Regions from separate parts of the Bradyrhizobium symbiodeficiens genome, predicted to be linked through region 2. Evidence: riboswitches for the same ligand, from Rfam matches in the RefSeq annotation. Region 2 holds a riboswitch; the other holds the start of a gene.
What was found. A riboswitch is a leader RNA that binds a small molecule or an ion and turns the genes downstream of it on or off. The one in region 2 is predicted to bind glycine.
Positions count from the first base shown of each region.

Region 1 (16,200 bases), 150 kb from region 2:
CAAGAACACGATTCTGAAGGTCTATGACGGCCGCTTCAAGGACATCTTCCAGGACATCTACGACCGCGAGTTCAAGAAGGAATTCGAGGCCAAGGGCCTGACCTACGAGCACCGCCTGATCGACGACATGGTGGCCTCGGCGCTGAAATGGTCGGGCGGCTACGTCTGGGCCTGCAAGAACTACGACGGCGACGTGCAGTCCGACACGGTCGCGCAGGGCTACGGCTCGCTCGGCCTGATGACCTCGGTGCTGCTCACCCCCGACGGCAAGACCGTCGAGGCCGAAGCCGCCCACGGCACGGTGACCCGACATTATCGCGAGCACCAGAAGGGCAAGGAGACCTCGACCAACTCGATCGCCTCGATCTTCGCCTGGACCCGTGGCCTGTCGCACCGCGCCAAGCTCGACAACAATGCCGAGCTCGCCAAGTTCGCCAACACGCTGGAGAAGGTCTGCGTCGACACCGTCGAGGCCGGCTACATGACCAAGGATCTCGCGCTCTTGGTCGGCGCCGACCAGCGCTGGCTCTCGACCACCGGCTTCCTCGACAAGGTCGCCGAGAACCTGACCAAGGAGCTGGCGGGCTGAGCCGACCGCAATTTCGCCCGACTGGGCCAGACATCATCACGGGCCGCGCAACAGCGCGGCCCGTTTCTTTTTGGGACCTTGCCCGGAGATGCCACCATGTTCATCAAGCTTGCCGGCCCCACAATGCTGCTCGCGGCCCTGATCGGGCCGGCCGGGGCTGCAGAGCCGCTTCCCGACGCCATCGCCGCACCGGGCGAGAGCGTCGTGCTCAGCGTCCACGCCGAAGGCGCGCAGGTCTACGAATGCAAGGCCGGTAGCGACGGCAAGCTCGCCTGGGCCTTCCGCGAGCCGATCGCGACGCTGCTGTCCGAGGGCAACACGATCGGCCGGCATTATGCCGGCCCGAACTGGGAGCTCGCCGACAGCAGCGCCGTGGTCGGCAAGGTGATCGGCAACGCACCGGGTACGACGGCCGCCGATATCCCCTGGCTGAAGCTGGAGGTCACCGCCCGCCGCGGCAGCGGCACCCTCACGCCTGTTACCACGGTCCAGCGCATCAACACCCATGGCGGCAAGCTCGACGGTTCTTGCGACAAGGCCGGCGAGTTCAGAAGCGCGCCCTACTCGGCCGAGTATGTTTTCCTGAAGAAAGGCTGAGACCGATGCTCTTCATGGTGATCGAACGCTTCAGGGACCGCGACCCAATTCCGGTCTACCGGCGCGTGCGCGACGAGGGCGTCAAGTTTCCGGAAGGCCTGAAATATCTCGGCAGCTGGATCGAGCCGAATTTCGACCGCTGCTTCCAACTGATGGAATGCGACGACGCTCGCCTGCTGCAGGAATGGGTGTTGAACTGCCAGGGCAACGGCATGACGTTCGAGATCGTGCCCGTCGTGCCCAGCAAGGAGACGCGCGAGGTTGTCGCGCCCTTCCTCGACGGAACGTGACGGCTACCCCGGGCCCTCTTCCTGCTTGGCCTGAGCCAGCTCCGCCAGCGCGAGGTCGCCGGTATCGGCGAGCCGCGCCTTGGCAGTGGTGTGGACGTGGTCGGCCAGCGTCGGCATGCGTTCGATCAGCGCGTGAAAATCCTGGGCGTCGAGCACCAGCAGGCGCGTCTTGCGCGTCGCCGTCACCGTGCCGCTGCGTTTTGTTTTGTGCAGCAGCGCGATCTCGCCGAAGAAGGTGCCGTCGGTGAGCCGCACGTGCTGGCTCGGCAGCGCGATCTCGACCTCGCCGGCGGTGATGAAATACATCGACGAGGCCGCATCGCCGCGGCGGACCAATATCTCTCCCTGCTCGATGGTGCGCGCGCGCAAGAGGCGCATGATGTCGGCGATCTCGGCGGCCGACAGATGCGAGAACAGCGGCACCCGCGCCAGCATGCCCCAGGTGACGACGAAGTCGCGCCGCTTCACCTCCTCGGCAAAGGCGGTGGAGATGATCGCGACCGGCAGCGCGATCATGGCAAAGCCGCTGATGATGGCGAAAGTGGAGACCAGCTTGCCGAGCGCCGTCACCGGGACCACGTCGCCATAGCCGACGGTGCCGAGCGTCACGATCGCCCACCACATCGCCTGCGGGATGGTGCCGAGCTTGTCCGGCTGCACGTCGCGCTCGATGGCGTAGAGCAGCGAGGCGAAGGTCAAGACCGCGCCGATCAAAATGACGATGCAGCCGATCAGCGCCCGCCGCTCGGCATGGACAGCGGCGAGCAGCGAGCGCATCGCCGGCGAGTACCGGATCAGCTTGAAGAACGGCAACACGCCGAGGGCCGCCAGCGTCGTGTGCCGGCCGGTGGCGAGCACGATGGACGCGGGCAGGAACGCCATGAGGTCGATGATGCCGAGCGTCGAAAAGACGTAGCAGAGCCGGTCGGACAGCGCGGAGCCTTTGCGCTGGGTGTGGCCCGCCACGGTCCACAGCCGCGCCAGATATTCCAGCGCGAACACGATCACGGACAGGGTGGTGATGGCTGCGAACAGCGTGCCGAACTGCGCGTCCAGCTCCGGCACCGAGGCGAGGACCATCGCGGCCACATTGAGCACGATGACGCCGATGATGATCTGGATGAAGCGCGACCCGGCCGAATAGGCCAGCGGATCGTGCTCCAGCAATTCATAGAGGCGATCCCTCACATTGGGATCGCGCAAGCCACGTCCTCGCGGAACGGGGCGCATGGCGATTTACGCGCCTGCCATCGCTTTTTCGATCGCCGCCAGCGCCTCGGTTGCCTTGGCTCCATCGGGGCCGCCGGCCTGCGCCATGTCGGGCCGGCCGCCGCCGCCCTTGCCGCCGAGCGCTTCGGAAGCGATCTTGACCAGGTTCACGGCGTTGAAGCGCGCGGTGAGGTCGGCGGTGACGCCGACCACCACGCCGGCCTTGCCGTCCTCGGTGACGCCGACGATCGCGACGACGCCGGAGCCGATCTGCTTCTTGCCGTCGTCGGCGAGGCTCTTGAGATCCTTCATCTCGATGCCCTCGACCGCGCGCGCCATCAGCTTGACGTCGCCGACCTCACGCACGGCCGCGGCTGCACCATTGCTGCCGGCGGACGCACCGCCGCCCATCGCCAGCTTCTTGCGGGCGTCGGAGAGCTCGCGTTCGAGCTTCTTGCGCTCGTCCATCAGCGCGGTGATGCGCGCGGGGACGTCGTCGATCGAGGTGCGCAGCTCGTTCGCCGCGGTCTTGGCCAGCGCCATGGTCTCGTTGGCGTGCCTGCGCGCGTAATTGCCGGTCAGCGCCTCGATGCGGCGCACGCCCGAAGCAACCGCGCTCTCGCCGGTGAGCGTGATCAGGCCGATATCGCCGGTGCGCTTGACATGCGTGCCGCCGCAGAGCTCGACCGACCAGCCGAGCGCGTTGGTGCCGCGCTCGCGCGCGGTCCTGCCCATCGAGACGACGCGAACCTCGTCGCCATATTTCTCGCCGAACAGCGCGCGCGCCCCGGCTTCGCGGGCCTCGTCAACGCCCATCACGCGCGTCGTGACCTCGTCATTCTCAAGCACCACGTCGTTGGCGATGTCCTCGACGCGGGCCAGCTCCGCCGCCGTGATCGGCTTCGGATGCACGAAGTCGAAACGCAGGCGGTCCGGCGCGACCATCGAGCCGCGCTGGGCGATGTGGTCGCCGAGCACCTGGCGCAGCGCCTCGTGGATGAGATGCGTTGCCGAGTGATGCGCGCGGATCGAGAAGCGCCTGGAATGATCGACCTCGAGCTGGAGCGCTGTGCCGAGCTTCAGCTCGCCGCTCTCGACCTTGCCAACGTGAACGAAGAAATCGCCGAGCTTCTTCTGCGTGTCGGTGACGCGGAACTTGATGCCGCCCTCGCCCGTGAGCACGCCTGTGTCTCCGACCTGGCCGCCCGATTCCGCGTAGAACGGCGTCTGGTTCAGCACGATCGCGCCGGTCTCGCCGGCCTTGAGGCTCGTGGCTTCCTTGCCGTCCTTCACCAGCGCGGTCACCACGCCTTCGGCGCTCTCGGTCTCGTAGCCCAGGAATTCGGTCGCGCCCAGCTTTTCGCGCAGCGGAAACCAGATCGCTTCAGAGGCGGCTTCGCCCGAGCCCTTCCAGGACTCGCGCGCCTTGGCCTTCTGGCGCTCCATCGCGTCGGTGAACGAGGCCTGGTCGACGCTGATGCCGCGCGACTTCAGCGCGTCCTGCGTCAGGTCCAACGGAAAACCATAGGTGTCGTAAAGCGTGAAGGCGACGTCGCCGTCGAACATGTCGCCCTTCTTCAAGGACGCGCTCTTCTCGTCGAGGATGGCAAGGCCGCGGGTCAGCGTCTTGCGGAAGCGGGTCTCTTCCAGCCGCAGCGTTTCCTCGATCAAGTTTTCCGCGCGCATCAAATCGGGATAGGCCTGGCCCATCTCGCGCACCAGCGCCCAGACCAGGCGATGCATCAGCGGCTCCTTCGCACCCAGCAGCTGCGCATGGCGCATCGCTCGGCGCATGATCCGGCGCAGCACGTAACCGCGGCCCTCGTTCGAGGGCAGCACGCCGTCCGCGACCAGGAAGGCCGAGGAACGCAGATGGTCGGCGATGACGCGGAACGAGGCGACGGTCTGCTCGTTCGGCCCGTGGCCTAGCGCCGACGATGTCGCGTCGATCAAATGACGGAACAGATCGGTCTCGAACACGCTGTCGACGCCCTGCATGATGCTGGCCATGCGCTCCAGCCCCATGCCGGTGTCGATCGAGGGACGCGGCAGATCCACGCGCTCCTCCTTCGTCACCTGCTCGTATTGCATGAACACGAGATTCCAGAATTCGAGAAAGCGGTCGCCGTCCTCTTCCGTTGAGCCTGGCGGGCCGCCCCAGATGTGATCGCCGCGGTCGATGAAGATCTCCGAGCACGGGCCGCACGGACCGGTGTCGCCCATCGCCCAGAAATTGTCCGAGGTCGGGATGCGGATGATGCGATCCTCGGAGAAGCCGGCGATCTTCTTCCAGAGGCCGGCCGCCTCGTCGTCGGTGTGATAGACGGTGACGAGCAGCTTGTCCTTCTTCAGCCCGTATTCCTTGGTGATCAGCTTCCAGGCCAGCTCGATCGCGCGCTCCTTGAAATAGTCGCCGAACGAGAAGTTGCCGAGCATCTCGAAGAAGGTGAGATGGCGCGCGGTGTAGCCGACATTGTCGAGGTCGTTGTGCTTGCCGCCGGCGCGAACGCATTTCTGCGACGTGGTGGCGCGCTGATAGGGCCGCTTCTCGACGCCGGTGAAGACGTTCTTGAACTGCACCATGCCGGCATTGGTGAACATCAATGTCGGGTCGTTGCGCGGCACCAATGGCGAGGACGACACGATCTCGTGGCCGTTCTCGGCAAAGAAGTTCAGAAAGGTCGACCTGATCTCGTTGACGCCGCTCATGTTCATCCAATCGGGTGTGCCTGGACCCGCTTCTCGCCATCCAAACCGTAACGTTGAGGCTGATATCTGCGGGCCAAAGCGCTTTTAGACAAGGCCAGCTGCGCTGTCCAGAAACTGTGCAAGGAGATCAGAGGGTTGCCGCAGGCGCTCAATCCCGTTGGATAGGACGCGCGGACGCGTTGACAGGCTTGGCCCCGCTGTGGTCTTTACCCATCTGTATCGTACGGCCACGTCGGGAGAGACCGGCTTTAGGCAGCCGGCGCCGAAGGAGCAACCGCCCCGGAAACTCTCAGGCAAAAGGACCGCGTGGCTTTGACAGCATCTGGAAAGAGGCGCCGACGGGCAAATACCTTTTAAGGAAGGTTTGCCCGGATGGCTCCCGCCGACGGGATAATACTCTCAGGCACAGCGACAGATGGGGCTTCGACTGGTGTCCTCAGGGAATCCTCCCGGGGGAACCGCCGAGGGCCCCTGTGATGCTAGCGCGCGACGACCAAGATTCCTTGAAACGTACGCCCCTTCATGGGCTTCATGTCTCCCTGGGCGGCAAGATGGTGCCGTTCGCGGGCTATGACATGCCCGTGCAGTACCCCGCGGGCGTGCTGAAGGAGCACCTCCATACCCGGGCCTCCGCCGGCCTGTTCGACGTCTCCCATATGGGCCAGATCGCGCTCCGGCCGAAATCCGGCAGGGTCGAGGACGCCGCCCGCGCGCTGGAACGGCTGGTGCCGCAGGATATCGTCGCGATCGCGCCGGGGCGGCAGCGCTACGCCCAGTTCACCAATGAAGACGGCGGAATTCTCGACGATCTCATGGTCGCCAATTTCGGCGATCACCTCTTTCTGGTCGTCAACGCCGCTTGCAAGGAAGCGGACGAGGCCCATCTGCGCGCGAATCTCTCCAGCGACTGCGTCATCGAGCCGCTCGCAGATCGCGCGCTGATCGCGCTACAGGGGCCGAAGGCCGAGGCCGCGCTGGCGAAATTGTGTGCAGAGGCGCCCGCCATGAAGTTCATGGATTCCGGCCCGCGCAAGGTTGCCGGCATCGACTGCTTCGTCTCGCGCTCCGGCTATACCGGCGAGGACGGTTTTGAAATCTCGGTTCCGGCGGCCGATGCCGAGCGTCTCGCCAAAACGCTGCTGGACAATCCGGACGTGCTGCCGATCGGCCTGGGCGCCCGTGACAGCCTGCGGCTGGAGGCTGGGCTCTGCCTCTACGGCCACGACATCGACACCGCGACCACGCCGGTCGAGGCCGCGCTGGAATGGTCGGTGCAGAAGTCCCGCCGCAGCGGCGGCGCGCGCGCCGGCGGCTTTCCCGGTGCCGAAAAAATCCTCGCTCATTTCGATCACGGCGCGGCCCGCCGCCGTGTCGGCCTGCTCGCCCAGGGACGCGCGCCGGTCCGCGAGGGCGCGCTGCTGTTCGCCGACGGCGCGGGCGGCGAGCCGATCGGACAAGTCACCTCGGGCGGTTTCGGCCCGAGCCTGAATGCGCCGGTCGCGATGGGTTATGTGCCCACGAGCCAAAGCGCGCTCGGCACAAACCTGTTCGCCGAAGTGCGCGGCCAGCGCTTGGCCGTGCAGGTCGCGGCCATGCCTTTCGTCAAGAACACCTACAAACGCTGAGGATCGACAATGACCACCACGCTGTACACCTCCGACCATGAATGGCTCGCTATCGACGGTGACGTCGCCACCGTCGGGATCACCGACTACGCGCAGTCGCAGCTCGGCGACGTCGTGTTCGTCGAATTGCCCAAGGTCGGCCGCACCCTGAAGAAGGCGGAAGCCGCCGCCGTCGTCGAATCGGTCAAGGCCGCCTCCGACGTCTACGCGCCTGTAACCGGCGAAGTGCTCGAAACCAATGCCGAGCTCGTGGCCGAGCCGGCGCTGGTGAACTCGGACGCGCAAGGCAAGGCCTGGTTCTTCAAGATCAAGATGGCCGACAGGAGCGAGCTCGGCGGCCTCATGGATGAAGCCGCGTACAAGACGCATACGGCTTAAGGACGATGGAGCAAGCGATGACCGCGCACCGCAAGACCAACGGCGACACCGCCGCCAGTTTCGTTCGCCGCCATATCGGCCCGTCGGCGCGCGACGTCACCGCCATGCTCGAAACCGTCGGCGCGAAAAGCGTCGACACCCTGATGGCGGAGACGCTGCCGGCCTCGATCCGGCAGGCCACCCCGCTCGATCTCGGCAAGCCCTTGAGCGAGACCGAGGCGATCGCGCATATGGCCGAACTCGCTGCGCAGAATCAGGTCTTCACCTCGCTGATCGGCCAAGGCTATTCCGGCACGATCCTGCCCGCGGTGATCCAGCGCAACATCCTGGAGAACCCGGCCTGGTACACGGCCTACACGCCCTATCAGCCCGAGATCAGCCAGGGCCGGCTGGAGGCACTGCTCAACTTCCAGACCATGATCTGCGACCTCACCGGGCTCGACGTCGCCAACGCCTCGCTGCTCGACGAGGCCACCGCCGCAGCGGAAGCGATGGCGCTCGCCGAGCGGCACTCGCAGGTCAAGGCGCAAGCCTTCTTCGTCGACAAGGACGTGCATCCGCAGACGCTGGCCGTGATGCGCACCCGCGCCGAGCCGCTCGGCTGGACCCTGATCGTCGGCGATCCCCTCACCGATCTCGACAAGGCCGACGTGCTCGGCGCGCTGCTGCAATATCCCGGTTCTTCCGGCGCGGTGCGCGACCTCCGGCCCGCGATCGCGACACTTAAGGCCAAGGGCGCGCTCGCGATCGTCGCGGCCGACCTGCTGGCCCTGACGCTGCTCGCCTCGCCCGGCGAGCTCGGCGCCGACATTGCGATCGGCTCGGCGCAGCGTTTTGGCGTGCCGATGGGTTATGGCGGACCGCACGCGGCCTATATGGCGGTGCGCGATGCGCTGAAGCGCTCGCTGCCCGGCCGCATCGTTGGCCTGTCTGTGGACTCGCGCGGTGCGCCTGCCTACCGGCTCGCGCTGCAGACCCGCGAGCAGCACATCCGCCGCGAGAAGGCGACGTCGAACATCTGCACCGCGCAGGTGCTGCTCGCCGTGATCGCCTCGATGTACGCTGTCTATCACGGCCCCGAAGGCCTGACGCAGATCGCGCGCAATGTGCATCGCCGCGCCGCCGTGCTGGCGAGCGGCCTGCGCAAGCTCGGCTTTGCGCTTGATAGCGAGAACTTCTTCGACACAATCAGCGTCGATGCAGGCGCCAAGCGCGCCGAGATCGTCGCCCGCGCAGCAGCTGAGAAGATCAATCTCGGTGTGGGCGTGACGAATCTGCGCATCGCGCTCGACGAGACCACGACGTCAGCGACGGTCGAAGCAGTCTGGCGTGCCTTCGGCGGCACGCTTGCTTACGCCGAGGTCGACGCGGAGACGCGCGAGGCGCTGCCGGACGATTTGAAGCGCACCACCGCGTTCCTGAGCCATCCCGTGTTCCACGCGCATCGCTCGGAGACCGAGATGCTGCGCTACATGCGCAAGCTCAGCGACCGCGACCTCGCGCTCGACCGCGCGATGATTCCGCTCGGCTCGTGCACCATGAAGCTGAACGCGACCACCGAGATGATGCCGCTGACCTGGCCGGAGTTTGCGACGCTGCATCCGTTCGTCCCGCGCGAGCAGGCGGCCGGCTATCACGCGCTGTTCGCGCGGCTGGAAAAATGGCTGTGCGACATCACCGGCTATGACGCGATCTCGCTGCAGCCGAATTCGGGCGCGCAGGGCGAATATGCCGGGCTTTTGGCCATCCGCGGCTACCATGCCGCGCGCGGCGAGACGCACCGCAAGATCTGCCTGATCCCCTCCTCCGCCCACGGCACCAACCCGGCCTCGGCCGCGATGGTCGGCATGGACGTGGTGGTGGTCGCCTGCGAGAAGAACGGCGACGTCGACGTCAATGATCTCCGCGCCAAGGCCGAGAAGCATTCCAACGACCTCGCCGCGGTCATGATCACCTATCCCTCGACCCACGGCGTGTTCGAGGAGCACATCCGCGAGATCTGCGACATCGTGCACGGCCATGGCGGCCAGGTGTATCTGGACGGCGCCAACCTCAATGCGCAAGTCGGCCTGAGCAGGCCCGGCGATTACGGCGCCGATGTCAGCCATCTCAATCTGCACAAGACCTTCTGCATCCCGCATGGCGGCGGCGGCCCCGGCATGGGCCCGATCGGCGTCAAGGCACATCTGGCGCCGTTCCTGCCCGGTCATCCCGCGACAAAGGCTGACGCACCGGTCGGCCCGGTCTCGGCCGCCCCGTTCGGCTCGGCATCGATCCTGACCATCTCCTACATCTATATCCTGATGATGGGCGGCGAAGGCCTGAAGCGCGCCACGGAGATCGCGATCCTCAACGCCAACTACATCGCAGCACGCCTCGATCCGCACTTCCCGGTGCTCTACAAGAACGAGAAGGGCCGCGTCGCCCATGAGTGCATCGTCGATCCCCGGCCGCTGAAGCCCACGTCCGGCGTCACCGTCGACGACATCGCCAAGCGCCTGATCGACTACGGCTTCCACGCGCCGACCATGAGCTTCCCGGTGCCGGGCACGCTGATGATCGAACCGACCGAATCGGAATCGAAGGCCGAGCTTGATCGCTTCTGCGACGCCATGGTCGCGATCCGCAAGGAGATCGCCGAGGTCGAGGCCGGCCGCTTCAAGATCGAAGCGTCACCGCTGCGCCACGCCCCGCATACGGTGCACGACATCGCGGACGATGATTGGAAGCGGGCCTACACCCGCGCCGAAGGCTGCTTCCCCGCCGGCAGCTCGCGCACCGACAAATACTGGAGCCCGGTCGGCCGCGTCGACAACGTCTACGGCGACCGCAATTTGGTGTGCTCCTGCCCGCCGGTGAGCGATTACGCGGAAGCCGCGGAGTAGGACGCGACGTAGGATGGGTAGAGCGCAGCGAAACCCATCACTGCGTTCCCTTCCGGCGACAGAAAAGCGGCGGATTTCGCTGCGCTCTACCCATCCTACAATCTAGCCGTCAGGCCAACGCATCAGGCATCCCGACCGGGTCACAAGGCTCTGGCAATGGGTACTCGCGACCGTGAGTGCCCAGGCTTGGGATTTATCGATCTTGCCCTGGAGATCAGCTAGCGCCTGCGCCTGCCAGTGCGCTCTTTCGCGTCCCAGCGGCAAGGATTCGGTCTCCGAGGCAATTCCGACAAAAGGCAAAATATCGGGATCGTCTTCAAGGCGGGCCTTGAAGCTGCTCCTCGCAATTGCCCTGGCACCTTCCACCGGAGACACGCTTCCGGAAAGTATTCCTTTCGCCGTCCCAATAATGATTTGGCGAGCAGCAATGACCTCGGATTGATTCCAACTCACGGCGATCCCAGTCTCACCAACTGATCCGGATATATCTTGTATCACAAAAACGAAACGGGCGCCGACGACGTCGGCAACTCAACGTCCTCAGCGCCCGCTCCTCGCGAAAAACTCTACGATTTAGAACTTACTCCTCCGCCGGCTCCTCGCCGTCGGCGTCGCGCTCCGGCGTGCCGGCGAGAATCTGCTCGGCGATCAGGCCGGAGTTCTGGCGGATCGAGGTCTCGATCTTGGCGGTGATGTCGGGATTGGCCTTCAGGAACGCTTTCGAGTTCTCGCGGCCCTGGCCGAGGCGCTGGCTGTCATAGGAGAACCATGCGCCTGATTTCTCGACGATGCCGGCCTTGACGCCGAGGTCGAGGATCTCGCCCATCTTGGAGACGCCCTCGCCGTACATGATGTCGAACTCGACCTGCTTGAAGGGCGGCGCCAGCTTGTTCTTCACCACCTTGACGCGGGTGGTGTTGCCGACCACTTCGTCGCGCTCCTTGATCGCGCCGATGCGGCGGATGTCGAGGCGGACCGAGGCGTAGAACTTCAGCGCGTTGCCGCCGGTGGTGGTTTCCGGCGAGCCGTACATCACACCGATCTTCATGCGGATCTGATTGATGAAGATCACCATGGTGTTGGACTTGTTGATCGAGGCCGTCAGCTTGCGCAGCGCCTGGCTCATCAACCGCGCTTGAAGGCCCGGCAGCGCATCGCCCATCTCGCCCTCGAGCTCGGCCTTCGGCACCAGGGCCGCGACCGAATCGACCACCAGAACATCGACCGCCCCCGACCGCACCAGCGTGTCGCAAATCTCCAGCGCCTGCTCGCCGGTATCGGGCTGCGAGATCAGGAGCTCGTCGATGTTGACGCCCAGCTTGCGTGCATAGACCGGGTCGAGCGCATGCTCGGCGTCGATGAAGGCGCAGATGCCGCCCTTTTTCTGCGCTTCGGCCACCGTATGCAGCGCCAGCGTGGTCTTGCCCGAGGATTCCGGCCCGTAGATTTCCACGACGCGCCCCTTGGGCAGGCCGCCGATGCCGAGCGCGATGTCGAGCCCGAGGGACCCGGAAGAGACCGCCTCGACGTCCATCGAGCGGTCGTTCTTGCCGAGCCTCATCACCGAACCCTTGCCGAACTGACGCTCGATCTGGGAGAGCGCGGCGGCCAGAGCTTTACTCTTGTCCATGGAAGATCCTTCGACGATACGCAGGGCAGTGGTGGACATTGGGTCGTGCTCCTTATGGCGAGGATTCGCTAGAGGGACAAACGATTGGCGAGGCGGCTCGTCGATAGAGGCAATGTACCCTATCTGTTCTATGTTCGCAATATGTTCTTTTACGGATTCAAACGCTGGCCTGTTTGTGAGTGGCCTGTTTTGCATAGCGGAATTCCTCGCTTGCTGCAGGCATAGCGCGTACTGTGGTTCCATCACCGCCCCACCATCGGCATCTATCGGTGACTGAGAGTATCGCGCTCCCGCCTCCTACACGGAGAGCATCATGACGCGCACCAAATCCCACCGGCCTGAGCTTTCGCTAGTTGATCGGCTTGTACTCGAGGCCAACCGACTGAAAGACGAGGCGCACAAGCTTCCCCACGGCCCCCTTCGGGATGCCATGATCCGGAAAGCGCGCCAGACTGAAACAGCCATACAGGTCGACCAGTGGCTTTCATCACCGGGTCTGCGAGCTCCGAGGTGAGCAAACAGTAAAGGCTATTTCGGGAGTGGCCGAATTTGAGGTGGCGCCTGCGCAAGAAGCCGACGACTTGCGTTGATATGCTCCCGCGTCTGATCGACAACGGACCTAAGTAGCTCCGTTTTCCGCCTAGTCTTGTCCAAGGCTTCTCTCGCCTCTTCGCGGGCGCGGCGCTGGCTGCTGATCATTGCGATTCTCACAACTGCCAGAACATCGCCAAATTTCCTAGCTGTCGCCCTAACCTACGATAAGGGCCGCGTCTGTGGGCGGCCTCTTGCAGATCTGCCTCTCACGGGCTCTTCGCTGCCAAGCTCCGGGGGCGTTAGCAATCAATAGGCCGATCCGGCACCAGTCACCCGGCAAGTCGATCGCGGAGTGACTGGCCTGCCTTGAAATCCTGTGTGGCCCCTGAACCTAATCCAGCCTCGCCCTGACCAATCTCCACTGGAGGATTGCAATTTCCAGTTCCAGCGTAGCGCCACTGAGCATTATTAGCTTGGTGGCGTCCTCGTTTGGTGGCTCAGTTTGGAAATCGAGTGGCCTATTTCGGCCTGTACCCGGAATTCTGGTGCTGGCCTGTTTCCGACCTCAGTCGCCTGGTTTGAAAATCGCAGTGGTCCAAGCTTGGCGATCCGGGTTCCACCGTTACGACCGCGGCGCAGTAGCCGCTTGGGCGGCCTCGTGCTCTGTCGCCAACGCCGAGCCGCCGAATAATACGCCGCAAGCTCTCTGGCTTGCATGAAGAAGTATGGTTTTACTTATGCCGAATGGCGCGCCTACACGGTGCCGGCGTCGAGGGCCGTTCCATATCGCAACTGTCGCGACGGGAAAGGCAAACCTCCACAAAGGCCGCCTCAGTGGGCGGCCTCTTTCATTGCCCCTTCACTTTCCAGCCGCCCCGCCCATCCGGCTCCATGCCCGTCATCGGTGGGATCGTTGGTTGGCACCTAAGCGCCGAGTGTCCTAATTCCCCTCCGCGAATGTGGAATCAAGAAAGGGTCGCATTCGCGCGACCCCTTGCCGGAAAATTTATTCGGAATGAAATAGCAGCCCCGGCAAGAGCAATCCTGACTCTATCCACAAGGTTGAGGAATCCGGAATAACACGGTGTTCCTTTACCGGAACCTAGTGTCCTGATTTCCCGAAATGAGTGTCCTACTTAGGACAGATTCACGCGCCGACCGAATTTGCGCGAGCATGCATCGAGGACCAGCGCGAACTCCTCAGGAAGCTCCGTCGCAAGATGAATTGAGGCCGCGCCAGCCGGCGGCCTCTTTCATTCAGACGCGTGTGGCGGCGGCCAGGATGAGCTCGGATCCAGGATCCCGGCGGTGTCCCGTGCGACCGGATTCCTACGGGGCGCCAAGCTCCGGAATCGACTCGCCAATTCTGTCACCAGATGCGCCGGCGTGTGAATGATCATCCCTTTTGAGGCGCCTGCCTCCGTTGATGGACTGTCCGCGGCTGACCGGTTCCTGTTGTGCGCACAAGTGCACAGACACCGATCCGTCGATTGTCCCAAATGAGCCATCACCGCCCGAAGCGTGGCGACTATCGGTGATGAGAACGCCGATTGCGCTCCGGCCTTCCTCGCACGGAAAGGAGCATGCCATGTTCAAGCGGCGACGTTACAAGCAGCAGCTGACCCTTCAAGACCGGCTTTCCGCATGGGTGAAGCAGGTCCAGCAACAGGCTTCGAAGCTTCCGCCCGGGCCCGAGCGGGATGCCCTGCTCAAGAAGGCCCGCCAGGCCGACGTCGCCAATCACCTGCAAGACTGGGCCAAATCCCCCGGACTGCAACCGCCGAAATAGCAAGGCTGCGGCAACGTCGTTTCCCGACCGAAGCTGACGCGCATCAAAGACGCATGGCCCGGCCGCCGTCAGAATTCCGTAATCCTGCGGCACCGAACCTTTTCGCGGTGCTGGGCCTTCTCCAGGATGAGACCGCAACTCCGGGGACTCGATCATGACGGAAAACACGCACCGCGATACGACCAGGCGCAATCCCCTGCTGGAGGCGGCGCATCGGGAGATGATGAAGTTCGAGCGCCAGGAAAACGAGTTCCGCAAGAAGGACCGCGAAGAGCGCGCCGCCGAGCTCCAGCTTCCCCTGAACGACATCAAGATCCACTAGAGCATTTTCGGTTTGATTGAATCAGAACCGAAGCTCCAGATTCTCGTTTTGACGCGTTTCCTTCACGCGAACCGGTGTCCGCTTCGCTCGAAAACGCTCTAGCGCTTGCCAGAGTTGCTTTAGCGGCACTTCAGCACCACGATTAAGACACTGAGACAACAACGAAATTTCCATGCCGCCTACTGTGCATGGGGTTGTTTTTCAGTTTTTTAGTTTTGACAATGCGGCATGCTCCGCGCCCCATCATCGCAGGGCACGGCTGGCCGCCCCCGCGCCACCTAAAGCAGCGCCAGCAGCACGAGGCCGATCACCAGCACGACGAAGCCAGCCGCTGTCGCGGCGGCGAATGACCGCTCTACGTTATCCATGATGCCACCCCTGGCGTGCCACGTTTCCCCCATGGCGGCGCCGAACGGCGTGGAATCTTGCCGACGGGTGTGTCCGCAGTCGTGCGGGCCGATGACGAAATTGGGACGGGTGCGGGGCCAGTCTGCGGCCTCGGCGGAGGGCCCGGAAATCTGCCGCCTGTCAGGCTGCCGTAAGCGGGGCCGGCTAGGGTGATGCTGCTATGGTGTTGCAGCCCAGCACCTCAGCCTCCAATAACTCTCGGCCCCGCCTGGCTCTCGTCGGGCGGGGCTTTTTCACGCCTGCCGGGCGGTTCGCGGCTCCCTCTCCTCCCGCGTCAGGAGCAGCGAGAAGGCGCGGATCGCGGGCGCCGCCAGCAGCACGATCGGCAGCATCGCGGCCCATGCCATCAGCCACGAAACCATCCAGTGCCCGACGAAGCCCATCGCATCGCCTGCGGGCAGGCTCGCAATCCCCGACGCGACCAGCGAGGTCAGTCCGGACTGGATGATGCCGAAGATGAAATGACTGTAGCGGCGGGGAATGCCGAGCATGACGGGCCCATGTTGCTGGTTGCCGTGATCAGGCCAAGCAAGGCACATGCCGCGCTTGCAGGGAATCGGTCATCCCCGGCGCGGCCCTGCGGCCTGTTCGATCGGCGCCCCCATGCAGCCGGGTGCAGGCCAGGAACTCTGTTCATGGTCGGAGAACCACGGAGCGTTCCGTAATCCGGCACCTTCAGGCAGTGCGGCGTGTTTCGGACGAGGCTTCGCTTGTTTCGGCGTCCGCGCGCTTTCGAGATATCCCCGAACTATCCGGGGCTTACCGCCAAAATTTGCTTGTGTCCGGAATATTGTGACGCCCAACATGTTTGCAGTCATGGAAGTGAATCGTGGGGAGGTCACCATGAATCACAGGGGCATCGAGTTCACCGTCGCCAAGACGGCGATTCCTGGAATCTGGCAGTGGCAGTTCCGCATTGGCGAGCAGGTCAAGTCCGGCAAGACCGAGACGAAGATCGATCTGTTGGCGATCCGGCGCGTGCAGCTGCGGATCGACCGGGAGCTGAAGCGAGCGGCCGGACAGCCTGAAGCGGGCGGATGACGGTCGGCGTCGGATGGCGCCTTGTGCACCGGCAGCGCCACGGCTGGGAGCTGCGGTGGAACATCATCCGTAGCCGCCCGGAATTGATCTGACGGTGGTTTGGGATTGCACTGCGCGCGTTCATGGCCCGAGGCGAGGCCATCACGCGTGCCATCGGTGCCAGCCATGCCGCTGTATTTCTTTCGAATCCGGAA
Region 1 is NZ_CP029427.2:4,871,065-4,887,264, forward strand. It holds gene CIT39_RS22975 (NADP-dependent isocitrate dehydrogenase) at 1-589, shown strand, start outside; gene CIT39_RS22980 (DUF3455 domain-containing protein) at 686-1,186, shown strand; gene CIT39_RS22985 (DUF3303 domain-containing protein) at 1,192-1,476, shown strand; gene CIT39_RS22990 (cyclic nucleotide-gated ion channel) at 1,480-2,706, opposite strand; gene alaS (alanine--tRNA ligase) at 2,713-5,394, opposite strand; glycine riboswitch at 5,618-5,708, shown strand; gene gcvT (glycine cleavage system aminomethyltransferase GcvT) at 5,871-7,019, shown strand; gene gcvH (glycine cleavage system protein GcvH) at 7,029-7,397, shown strand; gene gcvP (aminomethyl-transferring glycine dehydrogenase) at 7,415-10,282, shown strand; gene CIT39_RS23015 (hypothetical protein) at 10,385-10,735, opposite strand; gene recA (recombinase RecA) at 10,863-11,951, opposite strand; gene CIT39_RS23025 (hypothetical protein) at 14,035-14,235, shown strand; gene CIT39_RS23030 (hypothetical protein) at 14,390-14,557, shown strand; gene CIT39_RS23035 (DUF2798 domain-containing protein) at 15,199-15,456, opposite strand; gene CIT39_RS23040 (hypothetical protein) at 15,809-16,006, shown strand; gene CIT39_RS23045 (DUF6894 family protein) at 16,172-16,200, shown strand, end outside.
Region 1: another riboswitch for glycine. It lies ahead of gcvT (glycine cleavage system aminomethyltransferase GcvT); the one in region 2 lies ahead of CIT39_RS22255 (D-amino acid dehydrogenase).

Region 2 (16,200 bases):
GATGCCATGAGCATGGCGCACGGTCTGGAAGTGCGCGTGCCGATCCTCGACCGACGGGTCATGGACCTCGCCGGCAGCCTCGACGTCTCGCTGCTCAATCCCTGGCCCAAGGGCGCGCCGAAATATGTGTTGCGCAAACTCGCCGAGCGCCTGGGCATGCCGGGTGAGGCCGCATGGTCGCGCAAGCGCGGCTTCAACGTGCCGATCGCCCAACTGATGCGACGCGGCGGGCTGCGGCCGATCTGCGACCGGGTGCTCGGCCGCGAGGCTGATGTTTTTGCGCCCCTCCTGAAACCGGAGGCGATCCGGCTGCTGTGGAATGCGCATCGCGAGGCCAGGAGCGACAATGCGTTCGCGCTGTGGCCGATCCTGACGCTGGGCATCTGGTTGACGGGGCTTGCCACCCCCTCGGCGCGCCGAGCGTAGTGAGCGGGCGCATGCCGGACCTGAAGGACCAGACGATCAGCGATTTCGGCGAGCAATGGACCGCGTTCCGCGAGAACCCCGGCTATTACGGCTCGGCGGACCTGCTTGCCGATCTGTTCGGTCCGTTGCTTTCGCTCGACGAGGTCAAGGGCAAGCGGATCGCCGACATCGGGAGCGGCACTGGGCGCATCGTCAACATGCTGCTCGATGCCGGAGCGGATCGCGTCGTCGCGGTCGAACCCTCCGATGCCATGCTGGTCCTGAAGGACAACACGGTGGCGCGCGCGGAGCGCATCGACTATCTGCAGGTGCCCGGCGACCGGTTGCCGCCCGATCTCAGGCTCGACTATGTGGTTTCGATGGGTGTGCTGCATCACGTCCCCGAACCGGCGCCGGTGGTTCGTGCGGCCTACGATGCGTTGCGCCCCGGCGGACGCTGCATCGTCTGGCTCTACGGCCACGAAGGCAACGAGACCTATCTGTCGCTAGCGATCCCGCTGCGCAAGCTCACCGTCCTGCTGCCGCACCGGCTGCTGGTGGTGCTGTCGCATGGTCTGGAATGGATCCTGACGGCCTATATCGGGCTGTGCCGTATATTGCCGCTACCGATGCGGTCCTACATGCGTTCGGTGCTGGCGAAGTTTCCGCGCAGCGTTCGCCGCTTGACCATCTACGACCAGCTCAATCCCGCCTACGCGAAATACTACACACGCGCCGAAGCGGAGGCGCTGCTGTCGGATGGCGGATTCGGGGATGTGAGGCTCTACCACCGCCACGGCTATAGCTGGACCGTGTCCGGCACCCGGCCCGCTTGACCGGCGTCGAGCAGCAGCACCCAGAACAACATCAGTGCGCTGACGAGCAGGATGAAACTGTCGTCCAGGGAGGTCCCCACGATCGAGATCAACGAGGGCATCAGGAGACCGACGGTGAGCGCGGCGGCGAGCGCCATGGCCGAAAGATCGACCAGCAGGATCGCGGCATAGAGCGCGAGCTCGAAGAAGGCATATTCCTTGAGGCGCGGCGAGCTGAGATAGAGCGCAAACATCGCCAGCACCGTGATGCGCATCGCCACGCGGGGGTGATCCATCAGCCAGCGATCCAGCCGCCCGGGAAGCGAACCTCCTTCGTGCGCCGGCCGCTTCCCGATCAAGCGCAGGACGGACAGGGCGAATGGTCCGAGCACCAGCGCGGTCGCGGCGACTGCATAGGTTGCGAAGATCGCCGGCTTGCTATCGATCAGGCCCACATGGCCCATCAGATCCCGCGCCAGCAGCAGCAGTGACGGATTGCTCTCGAACAGTTCGACGAGGTGCTGGTCGGGAATCTTTCCGGCCATCGCAAGCTGCCAACTCGCGAACAGATCGGGGTAGGCCAGCCACGATATCAGGATCGGCAAGGCGAAGCTGAACACAGCCATCGCGATCAGCGTCAGCTTGCGTCCGCGCGGCAGCGGCAGGAAGTACAGCGCGGCCAGCACTGGAAGGAACACCAACTTGAACGACATCACGAGGCCGAGCAGCGCGGCGCCGGCGAGGCGCGACGGAAAGCTGCGGTCCTCCGTCGACCCGGACGCAGGCAGAGAAAGCAGGAGCCTCAGCGCGATCGCGGTCAGCACGCCGCTCAGGATCGCGAAATTGCCCGACGCCTGCACCCATTCGAAACCGACGAAGGCGCCGAGCGTGCAGAGCACCCTGAGCCCGACGTCGCGAGCGCCCGGGCGCTTTCGGCCATGCTCCCGGAAACCAAGACCTGGCAAGAGGAGGCCGCAGAGCACGGCGAGGACAGGAAAGATAGCTTTGTGATGAGCGACCAGAATGCCGCCCGCGCAGAAAGGACGAAAGGCCTCCAGCGTCACCGGCAGATAGGGGTAAGAGAGCTTGGTGCCCTTCAGGTTCTTGACGAAGTAGGGATCGAGCCCGCCGGCATAGGCATCCACCGCCGCGCAATTGACGCGGGTGTCCCAGCCATATCTCACATCGAGCACGGCGTCGTTGGCGAGATTGCCAAGCACCAAGAGCGCGGTCAGTGCGATCAGGCAGGCAAGCCAGATGTTTCGCCTCGAAGCCGTGTCGGCCGAGGGCTCCAACCATCGTGCTGTACCGGTGACATCAGACACAATCGGATACCTTGTCTGGTCTGCTTCTCGCGGCGCCAGCGGCGCCTCGTCGATCGGCCGCCACAGTGGACAGGAGGCGTTTCCGTTTCATCCCGCGCGGCCGACCTGCCCCGCCGGCCGCCGATCTTTAGGGAGGGATGGTGAATCACTGGTTTCCGGGCCTGAGCCGAATCCGCGGGTCGGCTCGCGCGGGGTCGGTCTCCTCACCAATTCTTGTCCGCCCCTCCTCCGCCTGCCAGCCATCCCGAAACATGGGTTGTGCAACGCAGCATGAGCGATGGATAAAGTCGCTCAATTTCAGAGGTGAGCTTCTTGTCTGACGTCAATGCCGACGATTGGGTGTCCTCGGGACACCGTCCGATGAGGTTTCCGGAATTCGTCATCGTGATCGCGTCCATCATGGCGCTGAACCCGCTTGCGATGGACATGATGCTGCCGGCACTGCCCAATATCGGAGCAGCCTTCAAGATTCCCGTTGCGAACCATCTCCAGCTGGTGCTGTCGACCTTCCTGATCGGCTTCGGCGCCGGCCAGTTCGTCATGGGTCCGCTGTCCGACCGCTTTGGCCGCCGGCCGGTGCTGCTCGGCGGCATGGCTGTCTATGCGGTGGCGAGCGTGCTGGCGGTCGCGGCACCCTCGTTCGAGACGCTGCTGCTGGCGCGCGCGCTGCAGGGCCTCGGCACCGCGGCGACACGCGTGATCGCGACCTCGATCGTGCGCGACTGCTATGCCGGCCGCCGCATGGCGAGCGTGATGTCGCTTGCCATGATGGTGTTCATCGCGGTGCCCGTGATCGCCCCCTCGTTCGGACAGGCGGTGCTGCTGGTGACGGCGTGGCGCGGCATCTTCGTGGTGCTGATGCTGTACGGCCTGCTCGCGCTCGCATGGAGCGTGTGGCGGCTGCCGGAAACCCTTCCCGAGTCGGAACGCCGGTCGCTGGCGCCCGCCGACGTCCTCGCCGCTTTCCGCCAGACCGTGACCAATCGCCAGACCATCGGCTATGCGATCGCCGCCGGCAGCGTCATGGGGGCGCTGTTTGCCTACGTGTTCTCGGCGCAGCAGGTGTTCACCGGCATCTATCATCTCGGCCATTATTTCCCGCTTGCCTTTGCGGCGGTCGCAGCCGGCGTTGCCATCGCCGGCTTCCTCAATTCGCGGCTGGTCGGGCGGCTCGGCATGCGCGCGATCTCGCACGGCGCGCTGACGCTCTATGCCGTCATCGCCAGCGTCATGCTGGTCACCGAAATCCTGAACGTGCTACCGCTCGCGCTGTTCATGGCACTGTCGGCGCTCATGATGTTCTCGTTCGGCATGATGGTCGCCAATTTCACTGCGCTCGCCATGGAGCCGCAGGGCCACATCGCCGGCACTGCTTCCTCGCTCTACGGCTCGATCACGACGCTGATCGGAATCGTGGTCGGCATGGCGATCGGACAGAGCTTCGACGGCACACTGATGCCGTTCTCGGTCGGCTTCTTCCTGTCGACGATCGCTGCGCTCGCGATCGTGCTGGTGGTGGAGAAGGGACGGCTGTTCAAGCCGCATCATCGCAGCGCCACCTGAGGAACTTGTCGCAGCTCCTGATGTTGTACCGCAGCAATCGAGAGGATGGCGAGATGGAACAAGAGACCAGAGAGGATCGGCCCGGGCGGGAGATCGAACAACCCGCCCGCCGGCGCCCATGGTCCGAAGATCGGCCGGGCAGCAGCCTGCCATTCGCAAGTGAGGGGCTTGAGCAGGTGCGCGGCAGCCACTGCTAGACCAAATCCAGGGATCGCTTCAAAAAAACGGCGCCGCGGTCAGACCCGCGGCGCCGTTCGCATTCACACGCAGGCGTCCGGCCTACTCAGTCTTGTCGATGTTCCAGAAAATCGGCGTCGCCGGGCCGTCGATCACGCCGGTGAGCGACTTCCGCCACGCGCTCGGCGCCTGATACTGGCCGAGCGGGATGTAGATCACCTGGTCGTAGGCTTCTTTCTGTATCTCGGTCGCGATCTTCTTCTGAGCATCGAGTGAGCCAGCGCGGACGAAGTCGTCCTTGAGCTTCTCGATCTTGGCGTCCTCCGCCCAGCCGAACCAGCCGCCCTTCTTGCCCTGGCCGCCAATCGAGAGATTGGAGATCGGGTTGGACACGTCGGCGCTGACCCAGTTGGTGAAGAACATGTTCCAGCCGCCCTCCTTCGGGGGCTTCTGGCTCGCGCGGCGGCTCACCACCGTCTGCCAGTCGGTCGCCTGCAGGTCGACCTTGAAGCCGGCCTCACGCAGCAGCTGGGCCGCCACGATCGGCTGAGCCTTCAGCGTCGTGACGTCGCCCGGCGCCATGATCACGACCGGTGTCCCATCATAACCGGACTCGGCGAGCAGCTTCTTGGCTTCCGCCATGCCGTTGCCCTTGACCAGCGATTCGGAACCGACGTCGGTCGCGAAAGGCGTGTCGCAGATGAAGAAGGCGCCGCAGATCTTGTAGTATTTGGGGTTGCCGATGAGTGCGTCGAGCACGTCCTTCTGGTTCATCGCCAGAAGCGCTGCACGGCGGATCTTCACATTGTCGAACGGCGGATAGAGGAAGTTCATGCGTCCGAGCGTCTGGAAGCCGAACTTGTTCAGCACCTGGACGTTGAGGTCCGGGTTGCCTTCGAGAACCGGAACGAGGTCGAACGACGGGTTCTCGAGGAAGTCGATGTCACCCGATTGCAGCGCGTTCACCGCGGTCTGCGCGTCCGGCATGGTGACCCATTCGACGCGGTCGACCTTCACGACCTTGCCGCCCGCGGTCCAACTCGCCGGCTCCTTACGCGGCACGTAGTCAGTGTTCTTGACGTAGACCGCCTTCACGCCCGGCTGGAATTCCGATGCCACGAACTTGAAGGGGCCCGAGCCGATCTGTTCGGGAATCTGCTTGTCCGGCGGCGTTTCGGCGAGGCGCTTCGGCATCATGAAGGCGACGCGCGACGACGGCTTGCCGATCGAGTCGAGCACCAGGCCGTAAGGCTCCTTCAGCTTCAGCGTAATGGTCTTGGGATCGGTTGCCTCGATGCTGGCGGTGAACTGCATCATCTGCTGGCCCATGCCGTCGACCGCGGCCCAGCGCTTGAGCGAGGCGACGCAGTCTTCCGCCGTCACCGGCGCGCCATCATGCCACTTCAGGCCATCGCGCAGCGTGAAGGTGTAGGTGAGCTTGTCGTCGGAGATCTTCCAGTCCGCCATCTGCGGCTGAATCTTGAAATTCGAATCCGTCGTAATCAGCGTGTCGTAGACCATGTAGCCATGGTCACGCGTGATGTAGGCGGTGGTGAAGATCGGATCGATGATGCGCAGATCCGAATGCATCACCGCGGTGATGGTCTTGCCGGCCGCAAGCACCGGCGAGGCGAACGCCGTTGAAAGCGCGACGACAGACAGCGCGAGTTTGGAGGCGAACGCGCGAGACCCCCGGCGCATGAAGTGCAACATAAAAAGTTTCTCCTGACGTGAAACTGTTCAAAGGCGGGCTATTGATTGAGCATTTGGTTCGTTCTTTGGGCGAACTAACCTCATGCAGCGCCTTTATCTTTCGAGACTTGCAGACCGTGCCGAGCGCGTCAATCCGGTTTCGCTGCAGGCCCAGACGGCAAGCGCACAGGCTCCCAGAAAGATCGGTTTGGCTCTACAACACTCTCCACTCGTCCCGACCGCGGCAATGCAATACGCGTTCCATCTTCCGAAGCTTGAGAGACATTGAGATGAATCCAGCCAATCTTCCTTTCGATTCCGAGACCATGCTCGAAGGTCTGCGCACCTGGGTCGAATGCGAAAGCCCGACCTGGGACGCCGGGGCCGTGAATCGCATGCTCGATATCGCGGCGCGGGATATGGCGATCATGGGTGCGACGATCGAGCGCATCGCGGGCCGGCAGGGCTTCGGCGGCGTGGTCCGCGCGCGCTTTCCCCATCCGAAGCAAGGCGAGCCCGGCATCCTGATCGCCGGACACATGGATACCGTCCATCCGGTCGGCACCATCGAGAAGCTGAAATGGCGGCGCGAGGGCAACAAGTGCTATGGCCCCGGCATTTACGACATGAAGGGCGGCAACTACCTCTCGCTGGAAGCGATCCGGCAACTGGCGCGCGCATCCTTCACCACGCCGCTGCCGATCACGGTGCTGTTCACGCCGGACGAGGAAGTCGGCACGCCCTCGACACGCGACATCATCGAAGCCGAGGCCGCGCGCAACAAATACGTGCTGGTGCCGGAGCCCGGCCGCGCCGACAACGGCGTCACCACCGGACGTTACGCCATCGCACGTTTCAATCTCGAGGCGACCGGCCGGCCGAGCCACGCCGGCGCGACGCTGTCGGCGGGACGCTCGGCCATCCGCGAGATGGCGCGGCAGATTCTCGCCATCGACGCCATGACAACGGAGGACTGCACCTTCTCGGTCGGCGTCGTGCATGGCGGGCAATGGGTCAATTGCGTTGCCACGACCGCCACCGGCGAAGCGCTCTCCATGGCCAAGCGGCAGGCAGATCTCGACCGCGGCGTCGAGCGGATGCTGGCACTGTCGGGCACCAACAATGACGTCGCCTTCAAGGTGACACGCGGCGTGACGCGGCCGGTGTGGGAGCCGGACGCGAGCACGATGGCGCTCTACGAAAAGGCGTGCGCCATCGCCAAGTCGCTCGGCGCCGAGCTGCCGCATGCGAGCTCCCCTGGCGGCTCCGACGGCAACTTCACCGGCGCAATGGGGATCCCTACGCTCGACGGCCTAGGCGTGCGTGGAGCCAATGGCCACACGCTGGAGGAGTATATCGAGGTCGAGAGCCTGGTCGAGCGCGGCCGGCTGATGGCGGGACTACTGGCGACTCTCGCGTGATCGAAGCGCCTTTGCACTGCACAATACCGTGGCAGCCGAGGGCGAAATTTAGCCTTGTCTAAAAATGAGGCGCATCGTACTGCTCGATGGTCCACGCGACGACGCGGGAGAGATCGCAAAGCGGGTTTTGGCCTTCTTTGCGGCGCCGACGGAGCAACCGCCCCGGAAACTCTCAGGCAAAAGGACCGTATCGTCAGGACGATCTGGAGAGAGACGGCATGACGGATCTGGTCGTGACGTCCACCGAAGGGGATAGTCCGGAGCTGACTTCTTGGGGTCGGTGCCGGATCAAGCTCTCAGGTAACCGTGACAGATGGGGCGCCGCCAACGGCCTTTCGGCCAGCGGTTAGCCGTCTTTAACTCACGGGAGCCCCGAACCTATCATGACCCATATCGCGATCATCGGCGCCGGCATCACCGGCGTAACGACTGCCTATGCCCTGCTCGAACGCGGCTACAAGGTGACGGTGCTCGACAAGCACCGTTACGCCGCGATGGAGACCTCGTTCGCCAATGGCGGACAGCTCTCCGCCAGCAATGCCGAAGTGTGGAACAGCGCCGCGACGATCCTGAAAGGCCTGCGCTGGATGTTCCGGCGCGATGCGCCATTGCTGATGAACCCGCGGCCGAACTGGCACAAATATTCGTGGATGAGCGAGTTCGTCGCCAACATCGGCAACTATCGCGCCAACACCATCCAGACGACGCGCCTCGCGATCGAAGCCCGCAAGCTTCTGTTCGAGATCGCGGCACGCGAAGGCATCGAGTTCGATCTCGAACGCCGCGGCATTCTCCACATCTACCACGACAAGAAGGGTTTCGAATCCGGCCTGCGCGTCAACGCGCTGTTGCAGGAGGGAGGCCTCGACCGCCGCCCGGTGACGGCGGAGGAGATCCGCAACATCGAACCGACGCTGCGCAAAGAGTATTACGGCGGCTTCTTCACGCCCTCGGATGCGACCGGAGACATCCACAAATTCACGCGCGGACTTGCCGAGGCCTGCAAGCGTCGTGGCGCGACCTTCGTCCACGAAGCCAACATCGATTCGATCGCCCCAGCCGGCGCTGGCTACGTCATCGGCTGGGCTGATCTTGCGGCAAGCGATGCAGCCGTATCCGCGCGTGGCATGCTGAAGGTGGACGGCGTCGTGGTCTGCGCCGGCGTGGCGAGCCGCCACTTCGCCACTCTGCTCAACGAGCGCGTCAACGTCTATCCGGTGAAGGGCTACTCGATCACCGTGCAGCTCGATACGGCTGCAAGCCGCAACGCGACCCCGACCGTCAGCCTGCTCGACGAGGCCGCCAAGATCGTCACCAGCCGGCTCGGCGCCGACCGCTTCCGCGTGGCCGGCACGGCCGAATTCAACGACTTCAACCGCGACATCCGCGCCGACCGCGTGCAACCACTGGTCGACTGGGTGCGCAGTAACTTCCCCGACGTCGAAACGTCGCGCGTCGTGCCATGGGCCGGATTGCGGCCGATGATGCCGGACATGATGCCGGTGGTGCGCGCGGGCCGGCTGCCGGGCGTGTTCTTCAACACCGGCCATGGCCATCTCGGCTGGACGCTGTCGGCCGCAACCGCGCAGATGATTGCCGCCACCATCGACGGCTGGCGCGGGCTCAACGCACCGTCGACCGTGCCCGCGCTCAGGGGCGAGCACGAGCTACGCCGTGCATCCTGAGTGGTCCCGATCGCACGCAGGGCGGCCCCTTGCTACCGCCCTGCCCTTGGCACACTATTTGCCCCGCAAGGGACGGCTTTTCCGGATGACAGGCGCGCATGATAGATACGACAGATCCGACGGTGGCCTCGCGGCCACCCAAGTTCCGAAGCCGGAGATAGGTGTATGCTAGGTTATCTCATTCGTCGCGTTCTGGCCGCGGTGCCCGTGATGGGCGTCGTCGCGCTGTTCGTGTTTCTGCTGCTGCGGCTGACGCCGGGTGATCCCGCCGCGATCCTCGCCGGCGACAACGCCACCCCGGAGCGGCTGGAGCGCATCCGCACGTCGCTCGGCCTCAACGAGCCCCTGATCGTGCAGTTCATCACCTGGGTGAACAAGCTGCTGCACGGCGATCTCGGGACCTCGCTGATCTCCAACCTGCCCGTCATGAAGATGATCGGCCAGCGCGTCGAGCCCTCGATCTCGATCGCGCTGTCGACCATCATCCTCGCCGTCATCGTCGCCGTTCCCTTAGGCGTGATCGCGGCGTGGAAGCACGGCACCTGGATCGACCGTTTCGTGATGGGGCTGTCGGTGCTCGGCTTCTCGGTGCCCGTGTTCGTGGTCGGCTACATCCTGATCCAGGTGTTCGCGATCGATCTGCGCTGGGTTCCGGTGCAGGGCTTCAAGAGCATCAGCGCCGGTTTCGGGCCGTTCTTCGAGCGCATCATCCTGCCGACCTGCGCGCTCTCCTTCATCTACGTCGCGCTGATCGCGCGCATGACGCGCGCGGCAATGCTGGACGTGCTCGGCGAGGATTACGTCCGCACCGCACGCGCCAAAGGCATCAACGAGGTCGCCGTGATGATGCGGCATGCGCTGCGCAACGCGGCCGTGCCTGTCATTACCGTGATCGGCACCGGTTTTGCGCTCCTGATCTCGGGCGTCGTCGTTACGGAGAGCGTGTTCAACATTCCCGGCATCGGGCGTCTCACCGTGGATGCGGTGCTGGCGCGCGACTATCCGGTGATCCAGGCGATGATCCTGCTGACGTCGCTGATCTATGTCGTCGTCAATCTTCTCATCGACGTCGCCTACACCCTGCTTGATCCCCGGATCCGGTACTGAGGCAAGGATTTAAGGACAAACATGTCGGTCGATACCCTTCCCCAGTCGTCCATTCCGATCACGTCGCCGCTGCGGCCGCGCTTCGGATTCCTGACCTCGACGCCGATCATCGCCATGGCGACGATCCTGCTCACGCTGATCGTGCTGATCTCGATCCTCGCGCCGCTGATCGCGCCGCATGATCCGATCCAGCTCGCGCCGTCGCAGCGATTGAAGCCGGCGTCCGCGCAGTTCCTGCTCGGCACCGATGCCTATGGCCGTGATCTGGCTTCGCGCGTCCTCTATGGCGGCCGCATCTCGCTTCTGATCGGAATCGGCTCGGCGGTCCTCTCGATCGTCATCGGACTCGCGATCGGCCTCGTCTCCGGCTTCTTCAAGCTGGTCGACGCGGTGCTGATGCGGGTCATGGACGGCTTGATGGCGATGCCGAGCATCCTGCTCGCGATCGCCGTGGTCTCACTGTCAGGCGCCAGCATCTGGACGGTGCTGATCGCGATCACCATCCCGGAGATTCCGCGCGTGGCGCGCCTGGTGCGCTCGGTGGTGCTGTCGGCGCGCGAGGAGCCTTATGTGGAAGCGGCGATCTCGGTCGGCTCGTCCTTGCCGAAGATCATGTGGCGGCACCTGATGCCGAACACCATCGCGCCGCTGATCGTCCAGGGCACCTATGTCTGCGCGAGCGCCATCCTCACCGAGGCGATCCTCTCCTTCCTCGGCGCCGGCATCTCGCCGGAAACGCCGACCTGGGGCAACATCATGGCCGAGGGCCGCCAGTACTTCCAGATCAAGCCGTCGCTGATCTTCTGGCCGGGCCTTCTGCTCTCGATCGCCATCCTCAGTATCAACCTGATCGGCGATGCCGCCCGCGACGCCCTCGATCCGCGCATGAAGCAGCGGGAAGGCAAGTTATGACCGATAAAGTGATGACCAACACCATCCTCGACATCAACAACCTCGTGGTCTCCGTCGGCAGGAAGCCGGGCGGGCCAAAGATCATCGACGGCATCTCGATCCAGGTCCGCGAGCGCGAAACGCTGTGCCTGGTCGGCGAAAGCGGCTCGGGCAAGTCGGTGACCTCGCTCACCACCATGGGCCTGTTGCCGAAGGGAACGCTGGTGCCCACCGCCGGCAGCGTCAAGCTGGTCGGCGAGGAGATCCTCACCGCGACCGACCGCCGCCTGCGCCAGCTTCGCGCCACGCAGATGGCGATGATCTTCCAGGAGCCGATGACCGCGCTCAATCCGGTGGTGCCGGTCGGCGGCCAGATCGACGAGGTGCTGCGCGCGCACACCAGTCTCGACGCCAGGGCGCGCAAGAAGCGCATCCTCGAGATGATGGAGCAGGTGCGCCTGCCCCAGGTCGAGCGCATCTTCGCCTCCTATCCGCACCGCCTCTCCGGCGGCCAGCGCCAGCGCATCATGATCGCGATGGCGCTGGTGCTCGAGCCGAAGCTGCTCATTGCCGACGAGCCGACCACAGCGCTGGACGTCACCACGCAGAAGCAGATCCTGACCCTGATCCGCGACCTCCAGCGCGATCACGGCACAGCGGTGCTGTTCATCACCCACGACATGGGCGTGGTGGCCGAGATCGCCGACCGCGTCGCCGTGATGCGTCAGGGCCGGCTGGTCGAGACCGGCCCGCTCGAGACCGTGCTGCGCAATCCGACCATGGAATACACCCGCAATCTGCTCGCGGCGGTGCCGAGCCTGGTGCCGCGGGCGGCGCGCGACGAGAGCCGCGAGCCTGTCGTGCTGGAAGCCAACGAGCTCAGCAAGGTCTACAAGGAGCGCGCGTTCTTCGGCAAAGGCCGCGAGGTCGTTGCCGCCGACAAGGTGACGCTGACGCTGCGCAAGGGCCGCACGCTCGGCATCGTCGGCGAAAGCGGCTCCGGCAAGTCGACGGTGGCGCGCTGCATCGTCCGCCTGATCGATCCGACCTCCGGCGGCGTGCGCCTCGCCGGCCGCGAGATCGCCGACATCTCGCGCCGCCTGCTGCAGCCGCACCGCAAGAAGATCCAGATCGTGTTCCAGGATCCCTACCGCTCGCTCAACCCGCGCGTCACCGTCGGCGAGAGCATCGCCGAAGGTCCGATCAATTACGGCGTCGCGCATGCCGACGCGATGAAACGCGCTCGCGAGCTGCTCGAGCTGGTCGGCCTGCCGGCCGACGCCGTGTCGCGCTATCCGCACCAGTTCTCCGGCGGCCAGCGCCAGCGCATCGCCATCGCCCGTGCGCTCGCGCTCGATCCCGACGTGCTGGTCGCGGACGAAGCCGTCTCGGCGCTCGACGTCTCGGTCCAGGCACAGGTGCTGGAACTCTTCGACGAGATCCAGAATCGGCTCGGCATCGCGATCCTGTTCATCACCCACGATTTGCGCGTTGCCGCCCAGATCTGCGACGAGGTCGTGGTGATGCAGCACGGCCGCGTCGTCGAGCAAGGCCCAGCCGCCGAGGTGCTGACGCATCCGAAAGAGGATTATACAAGGGCTCTGCTGGAAGCAGCACCGGGCCGTGGTTGGGATTTCGCGAACTTTCGGCCGGTGTCGGAAGGTGTGGCGGCGAGCGCCTAAATCTCTCAGTCGTCATTCCGGGGCATCGCGAAGCGATGAGCCCGGAATGCACCGAACTACAGAGTTTGCTGCACCATGGATTCTCGGGTACGCAATTGCGCACCCTAGCTCGCGCCAACTGGCGCACCCCGGAATGACGGCGGAGCAGCATTCCTAAAACGTCTTGACCCTATGCGCGGCGCGAGTGCGTCCCGCCTTGCTCTCTCCGCAAGGCCAAGGCTAACGTCCCCCTCTTTGCTCACCGGACCAGAATTGATGACACGCATCGCCGTCGGCGGCTTCCTGCACGAGACCAACACCTTCGCTCCCACCAAGGCGACCTTCGCCGACTTCCAGCATGGCGGCGGCTGGCCGGCGATGACTGAAGGCGCCGACGTCCTGAAGGTGATGCGCCGCATCAATGTCGGCCTTGCCGGCTTCGTCGACGGCGCAGAGGCCAATGGCTGGGAACTCGTTCCGACGATCGCCTGCGGTGCAAGCCCGTCGGCGCACGTCACCCGGGATGCCTTCGAGCGCATCGTCAAGTTGATGGTCGATGGCATCGCGGCCGCCGGCCCGCTCGATGCGGTCTATCTCGATCTGCACGGCGCCATGGTGACCGAGCATCTCGACGACGGCGAAGGCGAGATCCTGGCGCGCGTGCGCCGCGTCATCGGCAAGGACGTTCCGCTGGTCACCAGCCTCGACCTGCACGCCAACGTCACGCCCGAGATGATGGAACACGCCGACGCGCTGATCGCCTACCGCACCTATCCGCATGTCGACATGGCGGAGACCGGCCGTGCCTCGGCGCGGCATCTCGCTTTGCTGCTGAACACGAAGCAGCGCTTTGCAAAAGCGTTCCGTCAATTGCCGTTCCTGATCCCGATCAGCTGGCAATGCACCAACGACCAGCCGACCAAAGGCATCTACGAAAAGCTCGCCGCCTTGGAGACCGACGCAGTTCCGACGCTGTCTTTCGCACCGGGCTTTCCCGCCGCCGATTTCCGCGACTGCGGCCCGAGCGTGTTCGCCTACGGCAAGACGCAAGAGGACGCCGATCGCGCGGCGGATGCGATCGTCAAGCTGATCGAAAGCCACGAGGACGATTTCGACGGCAAGATCTGGTCGCCCGACGACGGCGTGCGGCACGCCATGGAACTTGCGAAGGGCGCGAGCAAGCCGATCATCATCGCCGACACCCAGGACAATCCCGGCGCCGGCGGCGATTCCGACACCACAGGCATGCTGCGCGCGCTGGTCCGCAACAGAGCGAGTGCGGCGACCGGCGCGATCTACGATCCGGTCTCGGCCAAGGCCGCGCATGACGCCGGCGTCGGTGCCACCGTGACGCTGTCGCTCGGCGGCAAGTCCGGCATTCCCGGCGACGAACCCTATACCGAGACCTTCGTGGTCGAAAACCTCTCCGACGGCCGCTTCATCGCGCCCGGCCCGTACTATGGCGGCCGCGAGATGGAGATGGGCCCCTCAGCTTGCTTGCGCATCGGCGACGTCCGCGTCGTCGTCTCCTCGCACAAGGCGCAACTCGCCGACCAGGCGATGTACCGCTATGTCGGCATCGAGCCGACCGAGCAGAAGATTTTGGTCAACAAGAGCTCTGTGCATTTCCGCGCCGATTTCGAGCCGATCGCGGAGGAGCTGATGATCTGCGCCGCCCCCGGCGCGATGCCGGCCGACACCGCCACCCTGCCCTGGACGCGCCTGCGGCCAGGCATCCGCATCAAGCCGAACGGCTCCGTTTTCACGCCTCCCTCACGCTAACCGGACAGAGACACATGCCCACGATCGACCGCATCGACGGTTACGCCGACGAGCTCACCGCCATCCGCCGCGACCTGCACGCCCATCCCGAAATCGGCTTCGAGGAAGTGCGCACCTCCGGCATCGTCGCCGACAAGCTGAAGAGCTGGGGCATCGAGGTGCATCGCGGCCTCGGCGGCACCGGCGTGATCGGCGTCATCAAGGGCAAGGGTTCGGGCAGCAAGCGCATCGGGCTGCGCGCCGACATGGACGCACTGCCGATGGAGGAGAACACCAATCTGAAGTGGAGCTCGAAAATCCCCGGCCGCTTCCACGGCTGCGGCCATGACGGCCACACCACCATGCTGCTCGGCACCGCGCGCTACCTCGCCGAGACCAAGAACTTCGACGGCACCGTACATTTGATTTTCCAGCCGGCCGAGGAAGGTCTCGGCGGCGCCCGCGCGATGATCAAGGACGGCCTGTTCGAGAAGTTCCCCTGCGACGAGCTGTACGGCCTGCACAACGCGCCCGACCTCAACCACGGCGAGATCGCGATCCTGCCCGGCCCGGCGATGGCCAGCGCCGACTTCTTCGACCTGCGCATCACCGGCTACGGCGCGCATGGCGCGATGCCGGAGCGCTCCAAGGACGCGGTGATCATCGCGACCACGCTGGCGCAGGCGATCCAGACCATCGTCAGCCGCAACGTCGAGCCGCTCCAGGCCGCCGTCATCTCGATCACGCAGATCCATGCCGGCTCGGCCTACAACGTCATCCCCGGCGACGCGCATCTTTGCGGCACCATCCGCACCTTCTCGAAAGAAGTCCGCACTCTGATAGCGGAACGCATCCGTACGATCTGCGCCGGCATCGCGAGTGCCTACGAATGCGTGATCGACGTCGACATCCGCGACACCTTCGACGTGCTGATCAACCAGGTTGAGCAGTCCAAGGTGGTCGAGGAAGTCGCGCGCACTATCGTCGACCCCGCCAACGTCATCACCCGCGCCCAGCCCAAGATGGGCAGCGAGGATTTCGCCGACATGCTGCAGACCATTCCCGGCGCCTATTTCTGGGTCGGCCATGACGGCTCGGTGCCGGTGCACAATCCCGGCTTCGTGCTCGACGACAAGATCCTGCCGATCGGCGCCAGCATGTTCGCCCGCATCATCGAGACCCGCATGCCGGTTGGCGCTCATGCCTAAGAAGAGCGTTGAAGAGGCGGTCACCTCGCTGCACGATCTGTCCGCGGTCGATCTGATCGCGGGCTATCGCGCCAAGCAATTCTCGCCCAGCGAGGTGCTTGAGGATTTGCTCGCGCACGTCGCTGCGTGGGAACCGCATCTGAAGGCGCTCTATGCGTTCGATCCCGACGGCGCGCGCGAGGCCGCCAAGGCCTCGACCGCGCGCTGGACCGGCGGCGAGCCGTCCGGTGCGCTCGACGGCGTACCCGTGACGGTGAAGGACAACATCGCGACCAAGGGCGTGCCGGTGCCGCTGGGCGCCGCCAGCGTCAAGCTCGTCCCGGCCGAGAAGGACGCCCCGCCCGCCGCGCGCCTGCGCGAGGCAGGCAGCATCATCTTCGCCAAGACCACCATGCCCGATTACGGCATGCTGTCCTCCGGGCTCTCCTCTTTCCACGCACTCGCGCGCAACCCCTGGGACCTCTCCAAGAATCCCGGCGGGTCAAGTGC
Region 2 is NZ_CP029427.2:4,721,505-4,737,704, forward strand. It holds gene asnB (asparagine synthase (glutamine-hydrolyzing)) at 1-426, shown strand, start outside; gene CIT39_RS22230 (class I SAM-dependent methyltransferase) at 438-1,241, shown strand; gene CIT39_RS22235 (hypothetical protein) at 1,205-2,545, opposite strand; gene CIT39_RS22240 (multidrug effflux MFS transporter) at 2,858-4,108, shown strand; gene CIT39_RS22245 (ABC transporter substrate-binding protein) at 4,388-5,998, opposite strand; gene CIT39_RS22250 (M20/M25/M40 family metallo-hydrolase) at 6,268-7,398, shown strand; glycine riboswitch at 7,493-7,596, shown strand; glycine riboswitch at 7,600-7,713, shown strand; gene CIT39_RS22255 (D-amino acid dehydrogenase) at 7,782-9,083, shown strand; gene CIT39_RS22260 (ABC transporter permease) at 9,249-10,190, shown strand; gene CIT39_RS22265 (ABC transporter permease) at 10,212-11,102, shown strand; gene CIT39_RS22270 (ABC transporter ATP-binding protein) at 11,114-12,763, shown strand; gene CIT39_RS22275 (M81 family metallopeptidase) at 13,019-14,524, shown strand; gene CIT39_RS22280 (M20 aminoacylase family protein) at 14,539-15,711, shown strand; gene CIT39_RS22285 (amidase) at 15,704-16,200, shown strand, end outside.